One region of the Streptococcus gallinaceus genome, then DNA from elsewhere that is predicted to be linked to it. Evidence: predicted binding sites of a transcription regulator. Region 1 holds the regulator's gene; the other holds the start of a gene.

Region 1 (11,899 bases):
AGCTGCAGAAGCAGTTAAAGACGAAGCTATCCGTGCTGGTCAATACTTCATCAACCACCGTTGGTTGGGTGGAACTCTTACAAACTGGGGTACAATCCAAAAACGTATCGCTCGTTTGAAAGAAATCAACCGTATGGAAGAAGAAGGAACTTTTGAAGTTCTTCCTAAGAAAGAAGTTGCACTTCTTAACAAACAACGCGCTCGTCTTGAAAAATTCTTGGGCGGTATCGCAGATATGCCACGTATTCCAGACGTAATGTTTGTTGTTGACCCACATAAAGAACAAATCGCTGTTAAAGAAGCTAAAAAATTGGGTATCCCAGTTGTAGCGATGGTCGATACAAACACTGACCCAGATGATATTGATGTAATCATCCCAGCAAACGACGATGCTATCCGCGCTGTTAAATTGATCACAGCTAAAATGGCTGACGCTATCATCGAAGGTAACCAAGGTGAAGACAGCGTTGCAGCAGTAGAAGCTGAATTGGCTGCTGAACCAGCATCAACTGAATCAATCGAAGAATTGGTTGAAGTTGTTGAAGGTAAATAATCAGTACGTTTGAGTACAGTTCAACATAAGTAAATAAACATTAAAACGGGGCAGATGCAGACCGCTCTGTCTCGTTTTATTATTCATCAATAAAAAATAATAGGAGAATAGACATGGGAGAAATCACAGCTAAACTTGTTAAAGAATTGCGTGAAAAATCAGGTGCTGGCGTTATGGACGCGAAAAAAGCATTGGTAGAAACTGACGGTGATATCGAAAAAGCAATCGAATTACTTCGTGAAAAAGGTATGGCTAAGGCTGCTAAAAAAGCAGACCGCGTTGCTGCTGAAGGTTTGACAGGTGTTTACGTTAACGGTAACGTTGCAGCAGTTATCGAAGTGAATGCAGAAACTGACTTTGTTGCGAAAAACGACCAATTCGTTACTTTGGTAAACGAAACAGCTAAAGTTATCGCAGAAGGCAAACCTGCTAACAACGAAGAAGCACTTGCTTTGACAATGCCTTCAGGTGAAACATTGGAACAAGCATTTGTATCAGCAACTGCTACAATCGGAGAAAAAATCTCATTCCGTCGTTTTGCATTGGTTGAAAAAACGGATGAGCAACACTTCGGTGCTTACCAACACAACGGTGGTCGTATCGGTGTTATCACTGTTATCGAAGGTGGCGACGATGCGCTTGCTAAACAAGTTTCAATGCACGTTGCAGCCATGAAACCACAAGTTCTTTCATACACTGAATTGGACCCACAATTTGTGAAAGACGAATTGGCTCAATTGAACCACGTCATCGATCAAGATAACGAAAGCCGTGCAATGGTTGGTAAACCAGCTCTTCCACACCTTCAATACGGTTCAAAAGCTCAATTGTCTGACGAAGTAATTGCTGCTGCTGAAGAAGCTATCAAAGCTGAATTGGCTGCTGAAGGCAAACCAGAAAAAATCTGGGACAAAATCCTTCCAGGTAAAATGGACCGCTTCATGCTTGACAACACTAAAGTTGACCAAGCTTACACACTTCTTGCACAAGTGTACATCATGGATGACAGCAAGACAGTTGAAGCTTACCTTGAGTCAGTAAATGCTAAAGCCGTAACATTCGCTCGTTTCGAAGTTGGTGATGGTATTGAAAAAGCTTCAAATGACTTTGAAGCAGAAGTTGCAGCTACAATGGCGGCAGCTCTTGGTAAATAAGAAATTTACATTTATGCAGGAAAAGGCTGACGCAAGTCGTCAGCCTTTTCTATTGTTTAGGAATGATGAGGAATGATGAAAAAACAAAATTATTTGAGTGCAGCCTTGCTCTCTATCTCTTTCTTTTTGATGTCGCATTTGGCGATTGCGCCGGCTATTCCAAAGCTTTATACTTTTTATCATGCTAGTAATCCCCAAATTAGTCTAGCTTCTGTGGAAACATTGGTGACGATTCCAGCGATGACCATCACGATTGTGGTGATTTTGAGCAACTTGATTGTGACGAAATTAGGCAAGAAAAATACAGTAGAACTGGGTCTCGTCTTAATCTTGCTTTCGGGAATTCTATCCTTTTCGAGCCAGCAATTTCAGTTGGTCCTCATTAGTCGTCTCTTGTTGGGAGTAGGGATTGGTCTCTACAATTCTCTGTCAATCAGCTTGATTAGTGACTATTTTGATGGGGAAAAACGGGCGAGCATGATTGGCCTACGTACAGCTGTGTTGAATGTGGGCAAAACGGTTACGACCTTTTTAGTTGGCTTGGCCTTGTTGGTCGGAGTGCGCTATATTTTCTTGGTTTATCTATTGGCTCTGCCAGTCTTGTTTGTTTTCCACAAACTTGTGGATGAAATTCCTTCTGCAGGGGAAAGTGTGGGAAAGTCAGTCGTATTTGACAAGGGAGTAATCCTCTGGATGTTGATAACTTTTTTTATTGGGCTTGCCTATATTGGCGCGACAGTGAAGATTCCGAGCCTTCTTGTGACTCGCTATGGCTACAGTGAATTAGCCTCAAGTCAGATGTTGACCGTGTTGGCATTTTCAGGAATTATCTTGGGAGTTTTCTTCGGGAAATTGGCCAAAGCTTTGCAGGAAGCAACTTTGCCAGTTATGTTGGTAGCGATGGGTGTGGGAAATCTGCTGTTTACTTTCGGCGATCACCTGATTGTCTTCTACATTGCTTCTATCTTGATTGGCGCGAGTTTTGTGGGTGGCATGTCAGCAATCTTTAATGCGATTGCTAAACAATATAAACCAAAACAAATCAATTTTATCACTAGTATGGCACTTACTGCTGGAAATGTCGGGGTTATCTTGACACCTTTAGTATTGACAAAAGCCTTGGCGGCCTTGGCTCTGGATGTATACGTCCTTCCATTTTTTGTAACTGCTGGGATGATGGTATTGGCCTTGGTCTGTTACCGTTTGGCAAGAAAATAAAAGAAGCTGGAATTTTTATTCCAGCTTCTTATTTTTTTATAGGCTTGTAAAAGTGCGGATGTCATCGATGGTCATGCTAGAATCGCAGCGAACTCGGACACCGTCTGGAGTGGCAAAAAGAAAGCCTGGAACGGTCACAACTTGGTATTGGTTGCGCAGGTCAGCAATTTCTGCTGCGGAATAGTCAGGGCTTTGGCTGTGGAGGAAGTAGATGGTTTGCTTGTCTTCAGCTGCAAATTGAGCCAATGTTTTGCAGAAACGTCGGCAATATTGGCAGGTTTCACGCCCGATAAAGAGGATGCTACCGTCCTTTTTTTGCAATAATTCTTTAGCTTCTGCAGGAGTAACAGTTGTAAATTGCTGGACTTGTTCTAAAAATTCTTGTGGTGTAAACATAATTTCTCCTTTTTGTTTTAGTATATGAAAAAGACGGTGATTTTTCAAGTAAGGGATAGCAAAAGTGGTCTTTGCTTTCCAAATAGGGCTATTTTCGATATAATAAAAGAATAGTCAAAGTTAGTCAGTATGGAAAGGAAGAGTTGGCCATGAAGAATACATCGGATTATATTGAAGAACACATCAAGGCCATTTTAGAGACAGCGAGTGTTGCAGAACTCAAACGAAGTGAGTTGGCCAGTCGTTTTGAGGTGGTACCAAGCCAGATCAACTATGTGATTAAAACACGGTTTACAGCCAGTCGAGGCTATATCGTTGAGAGTAAGCGCGGTGGAGGAGGCTATATTCGGATTGGTCGGGTGACTTTTTCGGATAAGCATGAGCTCATTCGCGATTTACAAAAAAATATGGGGATTAGCCTGTCTTGGGCAGTCTTTCAAGACCTGATGCAGCTCTTGTTTGATGAGGGATTGATTACAGAGAGAGAGGGAAATCTTTTCTTAGCGACTGCTGGAAATGAGGTGCTGGGAGAAGAGGCTTCCTATATTCGTGCTCGAATGATGCGTGAGATATTAAGTGCTATTGATAGGAAAGAGGACTAGAATGAAGTATTCGATTGGAGTGGAGCGTGCGCTTGAAGATGCGCAGATTATTGCACGTCGCTATGGAAGTGATTTTGTTGAGACATGGCATTTTTTGCTAGCCTTTGTAGTTAATCAAGATACCATTGCAGGGACAGTGTTGGCGGAATACCCTATTGATGGGAGTGATTTTGAAGATGCGGCCTACGTGATTACAGACCACCTTTACCAGGATCATATTGCCTTTGAAGGCATTTTGCCGCTTTCTAAGAAGTCAAAGGAAACCTTGGACTGGGCTGAAAAGATTGCAGATGTTGTCAAGGCAAGTCAGCTTGGGACAGAACATCTTTTTCTTGCCATGCTTTTGGACAAGCGTTCGGCTGCGGTGCTGATTTTAGATAGAGTTGGTTTTCATTTGGAGGACTCGGACGATAAGATTCGCTTGGTGGATTTGCGGAAGAATTTGGAAATCAAGGCTGGCTTCAGCAAGGATGATTTGAAGGCCATTCGCCAGTTGCTTCGTGGCAATCCTAGTCCACAGAATTCTGCTGCGGGAATGATGGGAATGCCCCAGGCTCAAAGTGGCGGTTTGGAAGATTACAGTCGTGATTTGACAGCCTTGGCTAAGGAAGGCAAGATGGAGCCTGTCATCGGACGTGACCAAGAGATTTCGCGGATGATCCAAATCTTGTCTCGGAAAACGAAAAATAACCCTGTCCTAGTTGGTGAAGCAGGTGTCGGTAAAACAGCTTTGGCGCTTGGTTTGGCGCAGCGAGTAGCAAGTGGCGATGTGCCCGCAAGCTTGGCTGGTATGCGGGTGCTGGAATTAGAATTGATGGCAGTGGTAGCTGGAACTCGTTTTCGTGGGGACTTTGAAGAGCGAATGAACAATATCATCAATGATATTGAAGAAGATGGTAAGGTTATTTTGTTCATCGATGAATTGCACACCATCATGGGGTCTGGTTCGGGGATTGACTCGACTCTGGACGCGGCCAATATTTTAAAACCGGCCTTATCTCGTGGAACCTTGCATATGGTTGGTGCGACAACGCAGGATGAGTACCAAAAGCACATTGAAAAAGATGCGGCTCTCTCGCGTCGATTTGCCAAAGTAACGGTAGAAGAGCCGAGCGTGGAAGATAGCATTGCTATTTTGCGTGGCTTGAAGCAATCGTATGAGAAACACCATAAGGTGGAAATTACAGATGAAGCCATTGTAACGGCTGTAAAATTTGCCAAACGGTATTTGACGGGGAAAAATCTTCCAGACTCTGCGATTGACCTCTTGGATGAAGCAAGTGCCACCGTCCAAAATAGTCGGAAAGTAGCGGTGGAAGATGCCAGTATGTCAGCTGCTGACCGTGCCTTACTAGCTGGTAAGTACAAGACGGTCGCAAGCCTTCTAGTCAAAGAGTTAGAAGATGAGCAGCCATCTAGCCATTACAATCTTCAAGTGACAGAAGATCATGTCTTAGTGACCCTGAGCCGCCTTTCAGGTATTCCTGTTACGAAGTTGAGTAAAACAGATGCCAGGAAATACCTTAATCTTGAAAAAGAACTGCACCAACGTGTGATTGGGCAAGACAAAGCTATTTCAGCCATTAGCCGTGCTATCCGTCGAAACCAATCTGGTATCCGTACAGGAAAACGCCCAATTGGTTCCTTCCTGTTCTTGGGGCCAACTGGGGTTGGGAAGACCGAGTTAGCCAAGGCATTGGCAGAAGTGCTCTTTGATGATGAGTCCTCGCTTATCCGCTTTGACATGTCAGAATACATGGAAAAATTTGCGGCATCTCGTCTTAACGGTGCGCCTCCAGGCTATGTTGGATATGATGAGGGCGGTGAGTTGACTGAAAAAGTGCGGAATAAACCGTATGCGGTTCTCTTGTTTGATGAGGTGGAAAAAGCGCATTCGGATATCTTCAATGTCCTCTTGCAAGTCTTGGATGATGGGGTCTTGACGGACAATAAGGGACGTAAGGTTGATTTTTCAAATACCATTATTATCATGACATCAAATCTAGGCGCGACAGCCTTGCGAGATGATAAGACGGTTGGTTTTGGGGCGACGGATCTGTCTCACAATCAAGCCCATGTGGAAAAACGAATTTTTGAAGAATTGAAAAAAGCATATCGTCCAGAATTTATCAACCGGATTGATGAGAAAGTTGTTTTTCACAGCCTGTCAGACAAGGATATGGAAGAAGTTGTCAAAGTCATGGTTAAACCACTTTATGCTGTGACAGCTGAGAAAGGGATTGACCTCAAATTCCAACCATCTGCACTGAAATTGCTGGCTAAAGAGGGCTACGACCCTGAGATGGGAGCCCGTCCTTTGCGTAGATTGATTCAGAACAAGGTGGAAGACCAGCTGGCAGAAATGTTGCTACGCGAGGAAGTCAAGTCGGGTCAGACACTCAAGATTGGTGTGAAGGCTGGACAGCTTAAGTTTGACATTGTGGAGAACTAGATGTTAGAATTGATTAAAATCGGGCCAGATGAGGTGGTGTCCTTACAGGAAGTCTGCCGAGAAACTTACTATGATACATTTGGAGCGGTTAATCGGGAAGAGGATATTCAAGCCTACATGGATGATGTTTATAGCAGAGATGTATTGGTCGCTGAGTTGGAAAATCCAGAGTCAGAAGTGTACTTTTTGAAGGATGAGATGGGGATAGCCGGCTATCTCAAGCTCAATACGGGAGCTGCCCAGACAGAATATGTCGCGGACAATACCTTGGAAATTCAGCGGATTTATGTGCGTGCCAATAGAAAACGTCGTGGCTATGGTAGTCGACTAATGGCATTTTCTTTGGAGCGAGCACGTGAAAAGGAATGCCAGTCCGTCTGGTTAGGTGTCTGGGAACACAATCAATCTGCTCTTGCATTTTACAAAAGTCATGGATTCCGCCATGTCGGTGAGCATCATTTTCAGATGGGAGACACGGTGGATACGGATTATATCTATCTGAAGGATTTGTAAGCAGAGATTGGACGAAAGTCCAGTCTCTTTTATGTGCCAAATAATTGGCAAAGGCGCGTCATTTCTGTAAAATAGAGGGAGTAAGTTTAAAAGGGAAGACTATGAAAAAACAAGTTGCAGTAATTTTTGGGACTTTTGCACCCATGCATAAGGGACACATTGACCTCATTCAGCGCGCTAAGCGAGAATGTAGCCGTGCCATTGTGATCGTTTCTGGTTATGGAAATGACCGTGGCCACAAGATTGGATTGGGTTTGCAGAAGCGCTTCCGCTATATCCGTGAGACCTTTAATGATGAGTCTTCGGTGACGGTGCTGATGCTGGATGAGACTGGAATGCCTCCTTATCCAAAAGGCTGGACTCCCTGGCTGAATGCTTTGACAGCGATGACGGACATCGCTGATGACGAAGAGTTGTATTTCTATGTTTCAGAAAAAAATTATGCTGAGGAACTCGAAAGCCGTGGCTTTAAGGCACATTTTACAGAGCGAAATTTTGGAATTTCAGCGACCTTGATTCGAGAAAATCCAATCAAGTATTGGAATGAGATTGCGAGACCTTTTCGACGTCATTTCTCAAAAAATGTCTTGATTGTTGGCTCGGCCTCTAATGGGAAAACGACTTTGGCACGTGATTTGGGGCGGTATTATTCTAGTCCGGTGTCGCTTGAGTACTCGCGCTATTACCAGCAGCGCTACAATGTCCGCGATGATGAGTTGACAGGCAAGGACTACAATTATCTCTTGACGGGGCAGTACCGTCAAACGGCAGACCTGATTGACTCAGATAGCAATCAAGGGCTGGTTATTGCTGATACCAACTCGACAGTGACTCAGGCTTACTACGATTACTATATCGGTAAGACGTCGACCTCTTTTCACTCGCTTTGTGCAGATACTGCCAAGAGTGAGAAATGGGCTTTGATTCTCTTTGTATTGCCAACGGGGTCTTATGTGGATGATGGATTCCGTGATATGTCCATGGCCGATGAGTCGATTCGTCAAGCATTTACTGAGCTCTTGAAAGAATTGGTGATGCGCAATCATCCGCAGGTGCCTCTGCATTTCTTAGATGGAAGCTATGCTGAAAATTATCAAACAGCCATTGAGTTGATTGATGCCATTTATCAAGGAGACTAGTAAGCAGGTTCATCCTGCTTTTTTTACTCTTTTGAGGTATAATAAAAGAAAACGTTTACGAGAGGTTGATATGACAACAGCGCCTTATATTATGGCTATTGACCAAGGAACAACCAGTTCGAGAGCCATTATTTTCAATCACGATGGCCAACAAGTGGCAAGTAGCCAAAAAGAGTTTCCACAAATTTTTCCACAAGCAGGTTGGGTAGAACATGATGCCAATCAAATCTGGCATTCGGTGCAGTCGGTGATTGCGGATGCTTTTATTGAAAGCGGGATTAAGCCAGACCAGATTGCGGCGATCGGGATTACCAATCAGCGTGAAACAACGGTTGTCTGGGACAAACAGACAGGAGCACCGATTTACCATGCCATTGTCTGGCAGTCACGTCAGACAGCGGATTTAGCTGAGGACCTCAAGTCGGCTGGTCATCTTGACATGATTCATGAGAAGACGGGCTTGATGATAGATGCTTATTTTTCAGCGACAAAGGTTCGCTGGATTTTGGACCATATTGATGGAGCACAGGAGCGTGCGGAAAAGGGAGAATTGCTCTTTGGCACCATTGATACTTGGCTTGTCTGGAAAATGACCGGCGGGCAAGTGCACGTGACAGATTATTCCAATGCGTCGCGGACCATGCTCTACAATATTAAAGAACTCAAATGGGACCAAGAAATCTTGGATTTGCTTAACATTCCACTTGCCATGTTGCCAGAGGTGAAGTCAAATTCAGAGATTTATGGGACGACAGCAGCCTATCATTTCTATGGTGGACAGGTGCCGATTGCGGGGATGGCAGGCGACCAGCAGGCAGCCTTATTTGGTCAGCTGGCTTTTGAACCGGGCATGATCAAGAATACCTATGGCACAGGCTCTTTCATCATCATGAATACAGGTCAGGAGATGCAACTGTCTGAAAATAATTTGGTGACGACAATTGCTTACGGCATTAATGGTCAGGTCAATTATGCGCTGGAAGGGTCGATTTTCATTGCAGGGAGTGCAGTTCAATGGCTGCGTGATGGTTTGCGGATGATTGAGAGCTCCAAGGAATCTGAGGACCTGGCGCGGAATTCAAAAAGTGATGATGAAGTCTATGTTGTACCTGCCTTTACGGGCTTGGGGGCACCTTATTGGAATTCAGAAGCGCGTGGAGCTGTCTTTGGCTTGACGCGGGGGAGCAGCAAGGAAGACTTTGTGAAGGCTACTCTCCAATCGATTGCCTATCAGGTTCGGGATGTGGTAGATACCATGCGTCTGGATTCGGGGATTGAAATTCCTCGGTTAAAAGTGGATGGTGGTGCAGCTATGAATAGCTATCTGATGCAGTTTCAGGCAGATATTCTAGGTATTGAAATCGAGCGTGCTAAAAATCTGGAAACGACAGCTTTGGGTGCAGCTTTATTGGCAGGTCTAGCAGTAGGATTTTGGCAAGATTTGGACGAACTCCAATCCTTAAATCACCTCGGGCAAATCTTCCAACCAATGATGGAAGAGGAGAGAAAAGAACGGCTTTATAAAGGCTGGAAACAAGCAGTCAAGGCTACTCAGGTTTTTGCCGAGGATGAATAAAAAAAGAGTAGGAAAAAATCGTGATTTCGTAGAAGTCTCTTTTCACTAAATCACTGTTTTCTAGTACAAAAAAGGAGTTGGGAACTTTTGTTCCAACTCCTTTTATTTTAATAAATATGGCTTATCTAGGTTTTATTTGGCATGTGCGCGTGCTTGATCAAAGAGGTCTTGGACTTCTGCGATGGATTCGGCACGGGCAACGGCTCCGCGGATTTTTGCAGCACCGGCTGTTCCACGAAGGTAGTGAGGTGCTAGTCCACGGAATTCACGAACAGCAATGCCTTCCCCTTTGAGGGCTGTCAGACGTGTCAAGTGTTCAAATGCGATGTTGAGTTTATCATCGAAAGAGAGGTCAGGCAGGATTTCGCCAGTTTCCAAATAGTGGTTAATCTGATTGAAAATGTAAGGATTCCCCATGGCAGTACGTCCAACCATGACGGCATCGGCTCCGACTTCTTCGATACGCTGACGAGCATCTTGGACAGTACGGATATCGCCGTTTGCGATGAATGGAATCTTGGTAATGGCCTTGGCAACCTTGGTCAGAGTTTCTAAGTCCGCTGTCCCTGTATACATTTGCTCACGGGTACGTCCGTGCATGGCCAAGGCAGCAACACCGGCAGACTCAGCAGCCAGGGCGTTTTCAACAGCTAGGTCAGGGCTATTCCAGCCAGTCCGCATTTTAACTGTCAAGGGAATGTCGAGAACAGAAGTCACTTCCTTGACGATATGGTAAATTTTTTCAGGGTCTTTGAGCCATTTAGCGCCAGCTTCATTTTTTACGACCTTGTTAACGGGACAACCCATGTTGATGTCAACGATGTTGGTTTTAGTGTTGTTTTGGATAAAGTTCGCCGCACGCTTGAGCCCTTCAGCATCTCCGCCGAAAAGTTGGATGGAAACTGGAGCTTCATTGTCATCGATATGAAGCATGTGGAGGGTTTTTTCGTTATTGTAAAGCAAGCCTTTTTCGGAAATCATTTCCATGACAACCAGTCCAGCACCCATTTCCTTGGCAATGGTACGAAAGGCAGAGTTTGTCACACCAGCCATAGGAGCTAGTACGGTACGATTGGGAATTTCGACATTTCCAATCATGAAGGGGGTGTTAAGATTTGTCATGAATGAGTTCCTCCAAGTCTGTTTCATCAAAGTGGTAGTGGCTGCCGCAGAATTGGCAGGTAATGTCAGCTCCCTTATCTTCCTCTTTCATTTCTTGTAGGTCAGAGGTTAGCAAGCTAGCGAGTGCATCCATAAAGCGCTCTTTTGAACAGTCACAAACGAAGTGCAAGGGCTCTTCTGATAAGAGTTTGTACTCATCTTGACCATAAATGGCTTGTAAGAGAGCTTGACTAGGATTCTCAGAGGCCAAGAGGCTAGAAATAGCAGGCATGTCTTGAATCCGTTTTTCAAAGCGGCTAATCTCAGCGTCGGTCGCACCAGGCAAGACTTGCAACATGAAGCCTCCAGCGACCTTGACTTTATCATCTTGGTCCAAGAGGACATTGAGCCCGATGGCAGATGGTGTCTGCTGACTTTCTGTCATGTAGTAGGCGAAGTCTTCACCGATTTCCCCGGAAATGAGCGGAGTCATAGAATGGTAAGGATGGCCTGTTCCATAGTCGGTAATGACCAAAAATTGCCCTGCACCGATGAGTGGGCCTACGATAACCTCACCTGTAGAAGTCCGTTTGTAGTCAGCATCGGGGTTTTGGATGTAGCCCTTGACCTGTCCCTTAGAATTTGCAACGGCAATGACTGCACCAAGACCACCATCTCCGAGAATTTTTAGGGTGATTTTTGTATCCCCTTTTTCATTTGCAGCTAAAATTTGGCTGGCAATCAAAGTTCGCCCCAAAGCCACTGTAGAAGAAGCCATTGTGTCATGTTTTTCCTGAGCAGTCCGTACAGTCTCTGTGCTATCGAGCACAAAAGCACGGAAATGCCCATTACTTGAAATAGTTTTAATCAGTTTGTCCATAAGGAATATTATAGCACAAAAGCAAGGTGGGAGCGAAGAGAAAAAGCTTGCCAAATGGCAAGCTGGTCATTAAACCTCAGGAAATAATTTATCTAAAATCTTTCGTGTTACAATTTGGCCTGGTCCTTCATGACAATAGGTGTGCATGTACATGGACGGGTTGAAATTGAGCTCGATACAGGTACAGTTTGGCACTTCTTTTGTGGAGATTAGGTGGCGGTCAGGGATGATGAGATCGACCCCACAGACCCAAGCTCCTATGGCGCTAGCCATATCAGCAGCCAGTTGCTTGTAAGAAGGATCCATTTGCTCTGT
Region 2 (11,899 bases), on a different contig from region 1:
AAATGTCAAGCTAGTCCATTCTTTTGGTAAATGAGGTTCAATGCGCAACTGACCATTGACAATACGGACACCGCCATATCCAAAAACGACCATTTGCCAAATACCTCCCAGACTGGCTGCATGAATACCTGGATCAGAAGACTTCATGTACTCACCCATATCAATGTTACTAGCTTGTTTGAAGAAGTTATAGGACTTATCCAATTTTCCTAAATCAGCGGATAAGATAGCATGAGTAGACAAACTGAGTGAACTATCGTGAGTTGTTTTGGGCTCATAATAATCAAAGTTTTTCTCTTTGAGTTCCTTTTCAAAAAGACCTTCAAACAAGAGCAGTAACAAGAGAACGTCTGCCTGCTTAGTAATTTGCATCTGATTAACTTGCTCTAAATTGTAATCATGGAAGAGCGAGTCAACACCGTCTGCTTCTTTGTACTTAGATAAATCCAAAATTTTCTTACTCAAGTAACTATCATCCTGAGGAATAATCCCCTCTTCTGTAGGCTGAGGTAAGAAAATTTTGGCAGCTTTTTCTTTTAATGTGGCTACCAAGTCTGGCAAGTCAAATTTATCAGCCAAACGAGCATAGATTTCTGGACGATTTGTCTCTAATTCTTCAATTAAGTTTGTGGCATAGACCATGTTCCAATGTGCAGTATAGTTGGTGTAACTGTTATTATTAACATGCTCCTTGTACTCATCTGGACCGATGACATCGCGGATTTCGTAGTAATCTTTCTCCGCATTGTACTCCAAGCGACTAGCCCAGAATTTAGCTGTATCTACCAGTAGCTCGTAACCTTTTTCATCGGCAAAAGCTTGATTTCCTGTAACATCCAAGTATTGCTTGACACCGAAGGCAACGTCCGATGTGATATGCTGTTCAATAAATCCAGACCAGATTTTTGTTGCTTGCCCTGTCACGATATCCGCCGCACCCCAAACTGGTGTTACTTCCCCGTCTGTTGGCCAAGCGGCTTCCCATGGATACTGAGCACCAACATAGCCATTGCTGGCCGCCTTTTTATGGGCTCCATCCAATCCGAGATAACGGTAAGTTACCAAAGATTTGGCAATTTCTGGATGTGTAAAACTAAAGTAAGGCAGCATAAAAATTTCTGTATCCCAGAAAGTATGTCCCTTATAGCCCTCACCTGACATCCCCTTAGCACCGATGTTCATCCGTTCATCGTGGGCTGGTGTCATCACATGCAAATGGTATTGGGCAAATCGGATTGCCAATTGATCTCTAAAATCTGTACTTTGAATAGTAATTGGATGCTTCTCCCAAACGCCTTTCCATTCTTGGGTAGATTCTGCTAAAAGTTGGTCGAAAGTCAGATTTTCCAATCCAATCAACTCTGCAACTGCAACTTTCCGCATAACTCCTACTTCATGATTTTCTAAGTCATTATCAATAGAAGTATAGATAGACGAACGCTTTTCAAAAGTCGTTTTTTCATTTCCAGCTAGAGTAAAGGCGTAGTTCATTAGAAATCCGCGACGAGTCGTTTCTGGACGAGACTCCGTTAAGGAAACTCCCTCAAATTTATGCTCAGTCGTTTGCACAAATTGAATCTTACTTTGTGTTGTGACTGGCATCATTTGGATATAACGCCCATCCATCAAGCCTTTTTCGCCGTCTGTGAAATGTTGACTTCCTTCGTTTGAAAGTTGTCCATTGATTCCTGAACGCACTTTTACTACCAAGTTCTGATCTGTGAGATTGTCAAGAGTCACCTGGCTAGCAAAGAAATGCCGACGTGCTTTTGAGACGAAGCGACGGAAGGTGAATTTCACTTTTACATCTTCTTTTTCCCAAATAAATTCACGTTTCAACTCTCCTGTTTGCAAATTCAAAGTTTTAACGTAGTCGCTGACTTTTCCTTGAATAAGGGAAAGTTTCTGCCCATTCAGTTGAAAATTCATTCCCAACATATCTGGAACATTTGGTAACTCAGTCACTTCATTTTCATCAAAGGCATTGAATGTCCCTGCTACAAATGTGTCGCGAACCTCCCCTACATAAGACTCTTCTTCGCTACTTCTAGTTGCGAGATAACCGTTTCCGAGTACCATGATACTCTCGGTCTTACCAAGGAAATTTTCATTAAAACCTCGTTGCTCGATTTGCCAGAGATTATCTGGACTGTAGTGCATTAACGTTGACATTTACTTTTTTACTCCTTATCAAAATAATGTTGATTTCTAAAAATCATGACAATAAAACCAAAGAAAAACAATCCCAAAGCCAAGAAAAACTGAACTCGGAAAAACAAACTTACAACACACCATGCTCCTCCAAATACACAATAGAGTAAGAATGGTTTCTTGATGCTATACTCATCTCTGCAATACCAAGCAAGGAAGTAAACAATCGTAATAATTGCTACAAAAGAAATAAGTAAGGGAAGAGTTTTAATGTTTTCCAATCACAACCACCTCGCTTTTACCAATCATATCATGTAAAAACTTACCTTTTCGAACATAGTATAGAACTGAAATAAGCATAAAGACTATTCCACCATGGGGAACAAAGTAGAGCAATTTTGCCACCTCTCTTTGTCCCATTTCAGCTACTGAATTTGATACTGGAGTAACTTTTAACCCCGCAAAATATTTCCCCAAGGTCTGACCGTTGAAATACACACACGCTAAAGTGTTGTACAGAACAAACAGGATATGTATGAGCCAAATACCATTTATATTTTTACCTTGAAATAAAATCAAAGTTAAAAATTCAAATGGTAGATAGACAATCATCAAATCAATCATACTAGCTAAAATGCGCTGTAGAAATAATAATTTCTTCATTTCGAAACCTTTTCTAAAACGTTTTAGTTGGCTATATTTTACTGCAAGCGCATACATTTGTCAAGAAAAAAATGCAAGACTTTTTATTTTTCTTGCATTTTATATTTTTGCACTATCTCGAACAATAATCTCATAAGGCAATAATCGATGAGTTACTTTATTATTCTCTATTTGAGCCAATAAGTCCCGAACAGCTTGTCTAGACATGACCTCTATATCCTGACGCACAGTGGTTAGACTCGGTGTAACATAGTTTGCTAAGGCCATGTCATCAAATCCAACTACAGCAGGAGATGAACTTATTTCCCTCTCACGCAAAGCCTTTAAAACTCCAATGGCCATCAGGTCGCTCGCAGCAAATATCGCATCAATTTCTTCAATATTTTCTAATTGGTTAACATAGTGAAATGCTTCCTCTTCAGAGAAATGTGCATACACAACTCTAGGTTGTTTTACTTTGGAGCGGTAACCAGCCTCACGTTTTTGTGACACTTCATCTTGTTTTGTCCCATTCAAAAAAAGTATATTTGCATATCCAGCTTGTTGCAATCGCTCGGTCACCTCAGCTGCTGCCTGCTGATTGTCAATAGAGATAGTTGAGATAGCCCCATTTCCCACCTGTAGATCAATCGCTACGGTTGGTAATGTAAAGTCTTTTAATTCCTGATAATACGGATCTGTTGTCTTTAACCCCTGAATCAATAGTCCTGATATGCTATGCTCTGCACAAAATTGTTTAAGGGACTTTTCTTTCTGTTTTTTCGTCGTTGTTCCGTAAAATACAAACTCGTAGTCCGTCTCATCCAAATAATGACTAACACCTGTTAAAATTTCAAAAGGCATTGTTACACCTTTTTCAACCTTCAATCCACTTAGTATTAATGCAATAATTTTTTTATGTTTGCTGGAGAGTTTTCGAGCAGCCTGATTAGGGATATAGTCCAGTTTCCTAGCTGCTTCTACTACTTTTTGTCTCGTTTCTTCACCAATATCACCGTAATTATTAAAAACTTTTGAAACTGCACTGACAGACACTCCTGCTTCCTTGGCGACATCTTTTATGGTTGCATTTCTCCCTGAGACCATATGAGGCTCCTTTCTATTGCTTTTCACACATTTTACTACAAACGTTTTCATGTGTCTATAAACAGTTTCATTTTACCAAAAAGAAAACACCGTTTCACAACGGTGCTTTCAAGGAGATTATGAAAAATATTTAGGATTGGTAATAGTATACCTTCTATCCAGATTTTTCTCATCGGTCTTGAGGCTGATTTTATTTTTTTAGGCTACGTTTGCAAGCTTGATAGGTTTGCTCCATAAGCATAGTAATTGTCATAGGGCCCACTCCTCCAGGGACAGGCGTGATATGGCTGGCTACTTCTGAGACTTGAGCAAAATCCACATCACCACACAATTTGCCATTTTCATCACGGTTCATACCGACATCAATGACAACCGCTCCTTCTTTAACAAATTCCTTGGTGACAAATTTAGCACGACCAATCGCCACAACCAAAATATCCGCTTGTTTAACAACCTCAGCCAGATTTTTCGTCCGAGAATGCGCAATAGTCACGGTAGCATTTGCATCCAATAATAGCTGCGCCATAGGCTTGCCAACAATATTGGAACGTCCGATCACCACCGCCGTTTTCCCCGCTAGGTCAATCTGGTACTCCCTAAACATTTCCATGATTCCTGCCGGGGTAGACGGTACCATGACAGCATGCCCTGACCAAAGTTTCCCCATATTCATAGGGTGGAAGCCGTCGACATCCTTTTCTGGAGCAATGGCTAGGAGCACCTTTTCCTCATCAATATGAGCGGGCAATGGAAGCTGAACCAGGATACCGTGCCAATTGTTATCCGCATTGTACTGCGCGATAACGTCCAACAATTCTGCTTCAGAAGTGCTCTCTGGCAGACGCACCACTTGGCTATGAAATCCCGCTGCCAAGGCCGAACGCTCTTTATTTCGCACATAAACCTGGCTGGCTGGATTTTCCCCAACCAAAATCACGACCAAACCCGGTATCTGACCTGTTTCTGCTTGTAAGCTTGCTGTTTTTTCTGCTAATCGTCCCTGCATTTTTGCTGCGAGCGCCTTACCATCAATAACTACCATATGCACCTCTTCTTTTTTCTTTCTATTATACTAAATTTGTGGATAATCCCCCACTATCTGCTCAATTTTTTCAAATATTGGAGCTGGAGGAAGTAAAAAACGATAGTTTCTAGAAAGGCAGAAAGGATATACTTGTTTAAGTCGACACATCCACTTAATCTCCGAATATTTTTGCAATGTAAAATATGTAAAATTCGTCTATTATCGGGTCAACCTTGCTCTTTTTTCCTATATTCGGTATAATATCATGCGGATTATGATTCTATATGAAAAGGATGAAAGAGATGTACTCGAAACGAGTTTATTTTATTATTGGCTTTATGCTATTTGCCCTCTTTTTTGGAGCGGCAAATTTGATTTACCCCGCCTATCTTGGGCTTTATGCAGGGCAAAAGATTTGGGCTGCTATACTAGGTTTTTGCCTGACAGGAGTGTCATTCCCCTTGCTTGGAGTCATGGCTGTCGCTTCTTCAGGAGTACATGATCTGGAGAGCTTAGCACACCCTATTTCAAAATGGTATGCTGTCTTTTTCACAGCTGTCCTTTCCTTAGCGGTTGGCCCCTTCTTTGCTATTCCGAGGACCGGAGCCACTTCATTTGCAATCGGGATTGCACCTGTATTAGGAACTGGTTTTCCTATCAAGCTTGGATACGCCATCGTCTTCTTTGGACTGGCCTATTTACTGGCTGTTTATCCTAGAAAATTGGCCGAAAATATCGGAAAATACTTGACTCCCAGTTTAATTCTTATTATTACTATTTTGATTGCTGCTTCATTTTTACACCCTGCTGGTGAGCTTGGAACCCCTTATGATGCGGGCACCTCAATCAACCTCGCCTTTTCTTCACATCCTTTTATCACTGGATTGATTCAAGGCTATGGTACAATGGATGCGCTCGCTTCTCTGATTTTTGCCTCATTGGTCATCGAAGCAAACAAGATTTTTGGTATCAAAAAACGGGCGGACATCACAAAAGTCACCCTCATTTCTGGTCTAATTGCGATTGGATTGTTGGCCTTTATCTATATCTTTATCGGTCGAATCGGCGCAACCTCCCAATCTCTTTTTTACATGAAAGTCGGTCTCTTTACTCAGAACGGCGCCCCTGTAAATGGCAGCCAGATTCTCAGCCACACTGCCCAATTTTTCTTGGGGAATATCGGACAAGTCTGTCTTGGAATTGCGATTTTTCTTGCCTGTCTAACTACCGCTACCGGTCTAATCACCTCTAGCGCAAGCTACTTCCACAAGTTATACCCTAGACTATCTCAAGTCAGATGGACACAGATTTTCACACTATTATCAGCTAGTTTTTACTTTGGAGGCTTGGATGTCATCATCCGTTGGTCAACTCCTGTCCTCTACCTCTTTTACCCTCTGACAATTGCCCTGATATTTTTAGTTTTGACCCGCAAACTCTACAACAATCACCCACTCGTCTACCGGGCAACTATATTCTTGACAATCTTTCCAGCACTCTATGATGCCCTTGAAAGTCTTTCAGAACTGACCTATCTCTTCCAGTTGCCCCAGACACTAACAGAATTTTTCAGAAATACGGTCCCGCTAGGAAATTATTCACTGGGCTGGATCTGCTTCACTCTAATAGGCTACCTAAGTGGCCTTCTCTTGCTACACTATAGTAAGAAAAAAGGATAGCTGTCTATCCTTTTTCTTATTATTACAATACTTTGGACAAAAAGTCTTTAGTCCGTTCCTCACGAGTATATTCGAAGATTTGCTCAGGTGTGCCTTCTTCAACGATATAGCCACCATCCATGAAAATAACCCGATCAGCCACTTCACGCGCAAAGCCCATTTCATGGGTCACGATAACCATAGTCATCCCTGAACGTGCCAAATTTTGCATAACAGCCAGCACTTCGCCAACCATTTCTGGGTCCAAGGCCGAAGTTGGTTCATCAAAGAGCAAGACATCTGGATCCATGGCCAGACCTCGAGCAATGGCAATCCGTTGCTGCTGACCACCAGACAAACTTTGTGGATAGGCTTCTGCCTTATCTGGCAGGCCTACCGTTTCCAACAATTCCCGAGCCTTCGCTTCCGCATCCGCTTTTGAAATCCCCTTGGTTTTGATTGGTGAAAGGGTGATATTTTTCAGAACCGTCATGTTTGGGAAGAGATTAAACTGTTGGAAAACCATCCCCATTTTTTCTCGCATCTTGAAAATGTCATTTGACTTATCCGTAATATCGACACCTTCAAATGTCACAGTCCCCTTTGTCGGAACTTCTAGCAAATTCATGGTACGCAAGAAAGTTGATTTCCCAGAGCCAGAAGGACCGATAATAACGACCACTTCTCCCTGTTGAATGTCTAGGTCAATCCCTTTCAAAACTTCATTTTCACCATAATACTTGTGTAAATCCTTGATGGAAATAATGGCATCAGACATGTTGAGCTCCTTTGTTTAATTTTCTTTCAAATGCTTGCATAATCAGCGTCAAAATGCTAGTCATAATCAGGTAGTAAAAGGCTGCAAAAATGAGCGGTGTTAACGGAATGTAAGAAGTAGACTGAACCGTCTGGGCACCATTCCACAACTCCATGACCCCGATCGTGGACAAGAGCGAACTGTCTTTGACGATCGTAATAAACTCATTCCCCAAGGCTGGCAAGATATTTTTCAGCGCCTGAGGCATAATGACATAGCGCATGGCTTGCTTAGGACGAATTCCCAATGAGTAAGCCGCTTCAAGTTGGCCCTTTGGTACCGCATTGATACCCGCACGGACTGTCTCAGAAACATAGGCACCAGAGTTCATCGAGATGATGATAATCCCTGGCAACAAACGTGTCAAATCAACAGACAAGATACCGATTTTAAAAGCAGGCGCTGCGATATGCATCATAGCAAAGGCAATCATAATCTGCACGACCATTGGCGTTCCACGGAAAATCCAAACATAGACATTGCAAAGCCACACGATTGGCTTTAATTTACTTCGTTGTCCAAAAGCCAAGATAATCCCGATAACACTTCCAAAGAACACAACACAGGCCGCAATAATCAGAGTTACAATCGCTCCATAATTATAATAAGTCCAATATTTAGGTAAAAAAGAAAAATTCATTCATTGTCCCATCTTTTCTAAAATAAGTAATACTATATCACAAAAAGAATAATTATGCAATAATTCAGATATAAATATTCATTATTGAACAGAAAAAAAGCACCTAGGTGCTTTTCTTTAATACAACAACTCATAAATTTCCATGGCGATAAGGTCGATGCTATCAAACGTATACGTTTCACGAGCAGCAACATCGCGCAAGGTAAATACAGAGCCATTTTCTTCGTCGTGACTGAAAGCAACCTCAGCAACCACAACGCCATCACGTTCAAAGTTACGTTTCAATGTGCCACCGTCGGTAGCCATTGCTTCCAATCGACTGATAATTCTCACCAAATGTGATTCCATGTCAATTCTCCTATTTCTTTATATACCTGTATTTTACCATACTTTCTCATAAAAGTCTTACAATATTCTTGAAAGTCTAGATTTTTGCAGGATTTTCCCTTCAGAATCGTAGCAGATTCTTGCATTTTAAGTAAATCTTGTTATAATAAAACTGTATTTGACCTTTATTGACTATTGATAAAATACCAAACTTACAGGAAAGAGGAATGCCTATGTTATGTAAAAATTGTCAGATAAATGACGCTACCATTCATCTCTATACCAATCTTAATGGAAAACAACAGCAAGTGGACCTTTGCCACAATTGCTACCAAATTATGAAAACCGATCCCAACAATGCCATCTTAAAAGGACTTGGGGATATGCACAATCCAAATGATATGGATCCATTCAGCGAATTCTTCAATAATATTGGAGGAATCACGGGTCGTACGCCCGCTGGTAATCCAAATTATGGAAAAACACCACCGACTCAGGCTGGACAAAACGGAGGTGGCCGCGGTGGCAACACGCCACCTCAACGCCCACAAGAACCGCAACAACCAAATGGTCTTTTAGAAGAATTTGGTATCAATGTCACCGATATTGCCCGTCGTGGCGATATCGATCCTGTCATCGGTCGTGATGAAGAGATTACCCGTGTCATTGAAATCCTCAACCGCCGCACCAAGAACAATCCCGTTCTCATCGGGGAGCCTGGTGTTGGGAAGACAGCTGTTGTCGAAGGACTGGCTCAAAAAATTGTAGACGGAGCCGTTCCGCAAAAACTTCAAGGCAAGGAAGTCATTCGCCTAGATGTCGTGAGCTTGGTGCAGGGCACTGGTATCCGTGGTCAATTTGAAGAACGGATGCAAAAACTCATGGAAGAAATCCGCAACCGCCGCGAAGTTATTCTCTTCATTGATGAAATCCATGAAATCGTGGGAGCCGGTTCTGCCGGAGATGGCAATATGGACGCTGGAAATATTCTCAAACCTGCCCTTGCCCGTGGTGAGCTCCAATTAGTCGGGGCTACAACGCTTAATGAATACCGTATCATCGAAAAAGATGCTGCTTTAGAGCGCCGCATGCAGCCTGTCAAAGTTGACGAGCCAAGTGTAGACGAGACCATCACCATCCTAAAAGGTCTGCAAAATAAATACCAAGACTACCACCACGTCCGCTATACCGATGAAGCCATTGAAGCCGCGGCAGTCCTTTCAAACCGCTATATCCAAGACCGTTTCTTGCCAGACAAGGCCATTGACCTGCTGGATGAATCAGGCTCAAAAATGAACTTAACCCTCAACTTTGTGGATCCAAAAGAAATCGATAAACGCTTGATTGATGCAGAAAACCGCAAGGCGCAAGCAACTCGCGATGAAGATTTTGAAAAGGCAGCCTACTACCGTGACCAGATTGCCAAATACAAGGAAATGCAGAAAACCAGCCTAAGCGAAGAAGATATTCCTCTTATTACAGAGAAGGAAATCGAAGCAATCGTGGAGCAAAAAACCAATATTCCTGTCGGTGATTTGAAGGAAAAAGAGCAAACTCAGCTGATCAATCTAGCCAGCGACCTGAAGTCGCACGTCATCGGTCAAGACGATGCAGTTGATAAGATTTCCAAGGCTATTCGCCGCAATCGTGTCGGTCTTGGAAGCCCAAATCGTCCAATCGGTAGCTTCCTCTTCGTTGGTCCAACTGGGGTTGGTAAAACGGAGCTTTCAAAACAATTGGCCATCGAACTCTTTGGCTCAGCCGATAGCATGATTCGTTTTGACATGTCTGAGTACATGGAAAAACACGCTGTCGCCAAGCTAGTTGGTGCCCCTCCAGGCTATGTCGGATATGAAGAAGCTGGTCAATTAACCGAAAAAGTACGCCGCAATCCTTACTCGCTCATTCTCCTGGATGAAGTTGAGAAGGCCCATCCCGATGTCATGCACATGTTCTTGCAAGTTCTTGATGATGGACGCTTGACAGATGGACAAGGACGCACGGTGAGCTTCAAGGATACCATTATCATCATGACATCCAACGCAGGAACTGGCAAAGTAGAAGCCTCTGTTGGTTTTGGGGCGACCATTGAAAACCGTAGTCAATCCGTTTTAGGGCAATTGGGTAACTTTTTTAGTCCGGAATTTATGAACCGATTTGATGGTATTATTGAATTCCAAGCTCTTAGCAAGGCCAACCTTCTCCAAATCGTGACCCTCATGTTAGAAGATGTCAACCAACGCCTAGCTGTAAACGGCATCAGTCTGCATGTGACAGACAAGGTCAAAGAAAAATTGGTTGACTTAGGCTACGATCCAAAAATGGGCGCACGTCCACTCCGCCGGACCATTCAAGACCAGATTGAAGATGCAATTACAGACTTCTACTTGGAAAATCCAAACGAGAAAAACCTACGTGCCGTTATGACATCAAGCGGTAATATACAAATTAAGCCCGTCGCAACCAAGGCTTAAGCCATGAAATCTTCAGATGAAAGAAAATGTCTATTTTGACAATTTTCTTTCATCTTTTTCTTTTATTTTTTAGTATAATGTAGAAAGGATAGAAAAAAGGAGTACGTTATGGAATATCCAACTTTCGGCGAGAAAAAAGAAGGCGTTCACTATAGTAATCGTTATGGTGTCTATGCTGTTATCCCTGATGCAAGTCATACAAACATTATTTTAGTCCAAGCGCCTAATGGAGCCTGGTTTTTGCCTGGTGGAGAAATCGAAGCAGGTGAAGATCATGTTCAGGCCTTGGAAAGAGAATTGATTGAAGAATTAGGTTTCACAGCTACACTCGGGGAATACTATGGACAGGCGGACGAATATTTTTACTCCCGTCACCGCGATACCCACTATTACAATCCAGCCTATATTTATGAAGTGACAGAATTCACCCAAGTAGATAAACCCTTAGAAGACTTCAATCATCTTGCTTGGTTCCCAATTGACCAAGCCATTGACAAACTAAAACGTGGCAGCCACAAATGGGGAATCGAGCAATGGAAATTGCGAAAAAATTCAAAATAATAACTAGTCAAACAAAAGTGATAGTGCTATAATGAAGCTACAGATAGGAGGCTCGCATGAAACTCATCAACACGACCAATACCAATCCCATACTTGTCCAGAATCAACTGGCTAATACGGACGCCTTTTTGGTGGAAACCTATTCTGCTGGAAACACGGATGTCGTTTTCACACAAGCGCCCCTCCACTACGAATTATTGATTAGCAACAAATACCGCGCTGTTCAAGAAAGAGAAATTATCGGTATCCGTGACTATTTCCTCAAACGGAAAATCGATAGAAAATCCATTGACCAAGCAGGCATTCAAACGATTCATACAGCTAACTTGATTGAAATGTCTATCCCTATTATTGCTGAATAAAAAGAAAAGACTGAAAAAATTATTCAGTCTTTTTTGGTACTAATTTTTCAATCATAATTAAAAATGGTGGAGTGTTGATTTGATTGAGCGGCTGATAGAGCATGGTGGCAAAGGCTTCTTGTGGTAAGTTCTTGAC

The links. Region 1 encodes CtsR, which represses protease genes until heat stress. Its sites were predicted from a motif close to TTGGTCAAAAAAGGTCAAANA; they were not measured.
Region 2: ABID27_RS04000 (ATP-dependent Clp protease ATP-binding subunit) is a predicted target of CtsR. The motif match lies at 8,542-8,562, and genes of this name have one in related genera.

What each region holds. Positions count from the first base shown of each region.
Region 1 covers NZ_JBEPMK010000004.1:195,612-207,510, reverse strand. Annotated here, with positions in the region: gene rpsB (30S ribosomal protein S2) at 1-553, shown strand, start outside; gene tsf (translation elongation factor Ts) at 667-1,707, shown strand; gene ABID27_RS06925 (MFS transporter) at 1,783-2,925, shown strand; gene ABID27_RS06920 (DUF6568 family protein) at 2,962-3,321, opposite strand; gene ABID27_RS06915 (CtsR family transcriptional regulator) at 3,465-3,923, shown strand; gene ABID27_RS06910 (ATP-dependent Clp protease ATP-binding subunit) at 3,925-6,375, shown strand; gene ABID27_RS06905 (GNAT family N-acetyltransferase) at 6,376-6,888, shown strand; gene ABID27_RS06900 (AAA family ATPase) at 6,990-8,027, shown strand; gene glpK (glycerol kinase GlpK) at 8,098-9,603, shown strand; gene dusB (tRNA dihydrouridine synthase DusB) at 9,736-10,725, opposite strand; gene hslO (Hsp33 family molecular chaperone HslO) at 10,712-11,584, opposite strand; gene gshAB (bifunctional glutamate--cysteine ligase GshA/glutathione synthetase GshB) at 11,654-11,899, opposite strand, start outside.
Region 2 covers NZ_JBEPMK010000002.1:343,095-354,993, forward strand. Annotated here, with positions in the region: gene ABID27_RS03955 (glycoside hydrolase family 65 protein) at 1-2,172, opposite strand, end outside; gene ABID27_RS03960 (hypothetical protein) at 2,181-2,432, opposite strand; gene ABID27_RS03965 (RDD family protein) at 2,419-2,814, opposite strand; gene ABID27_RS03970 (LacI family DNA-binding transcriptional regulator) at 2,914-3,951, opposite strand; gene ABID27_RS03975 (bifunctional methylenetetrahydrofolate dehydrogenase/methenyltetrahydrofolate cyclohydrolase) at 4,091-4,942, opposite strand; gene brnQ (branched-chain amino acid transport system II carrier protein) at 5,227-6,603, shown strand; gene ABID27_RS03985 (amino acid ABC transporter ATP-binding protein) at 6,626-7,360, opposite strand; gene ABID27_RS03990 (amino acid ABC transporter permease) at 7,353-8,039, opposite strand; gene ABID27_RS03995 (DUF1797 family protein) at 8,157-8,387, opposite strand; gene ABID27_RS04000 (ATP-dependent Clp protease ATP-binding subunit) at 8,600-10,840, shown strand; gene ABID27_RS04005 (NUDIX hydrolase) at 10,949-11,401, shown strand; gene ABID27_RS04010 (DUF1827 family protein) at 11,458-11,763, shown strand; gene mnmM (tRNA 5-(aminomethyl)-2-thiouridylate-methyltransferase MnmM) at 11,783-11,899, opposite strand, start outside.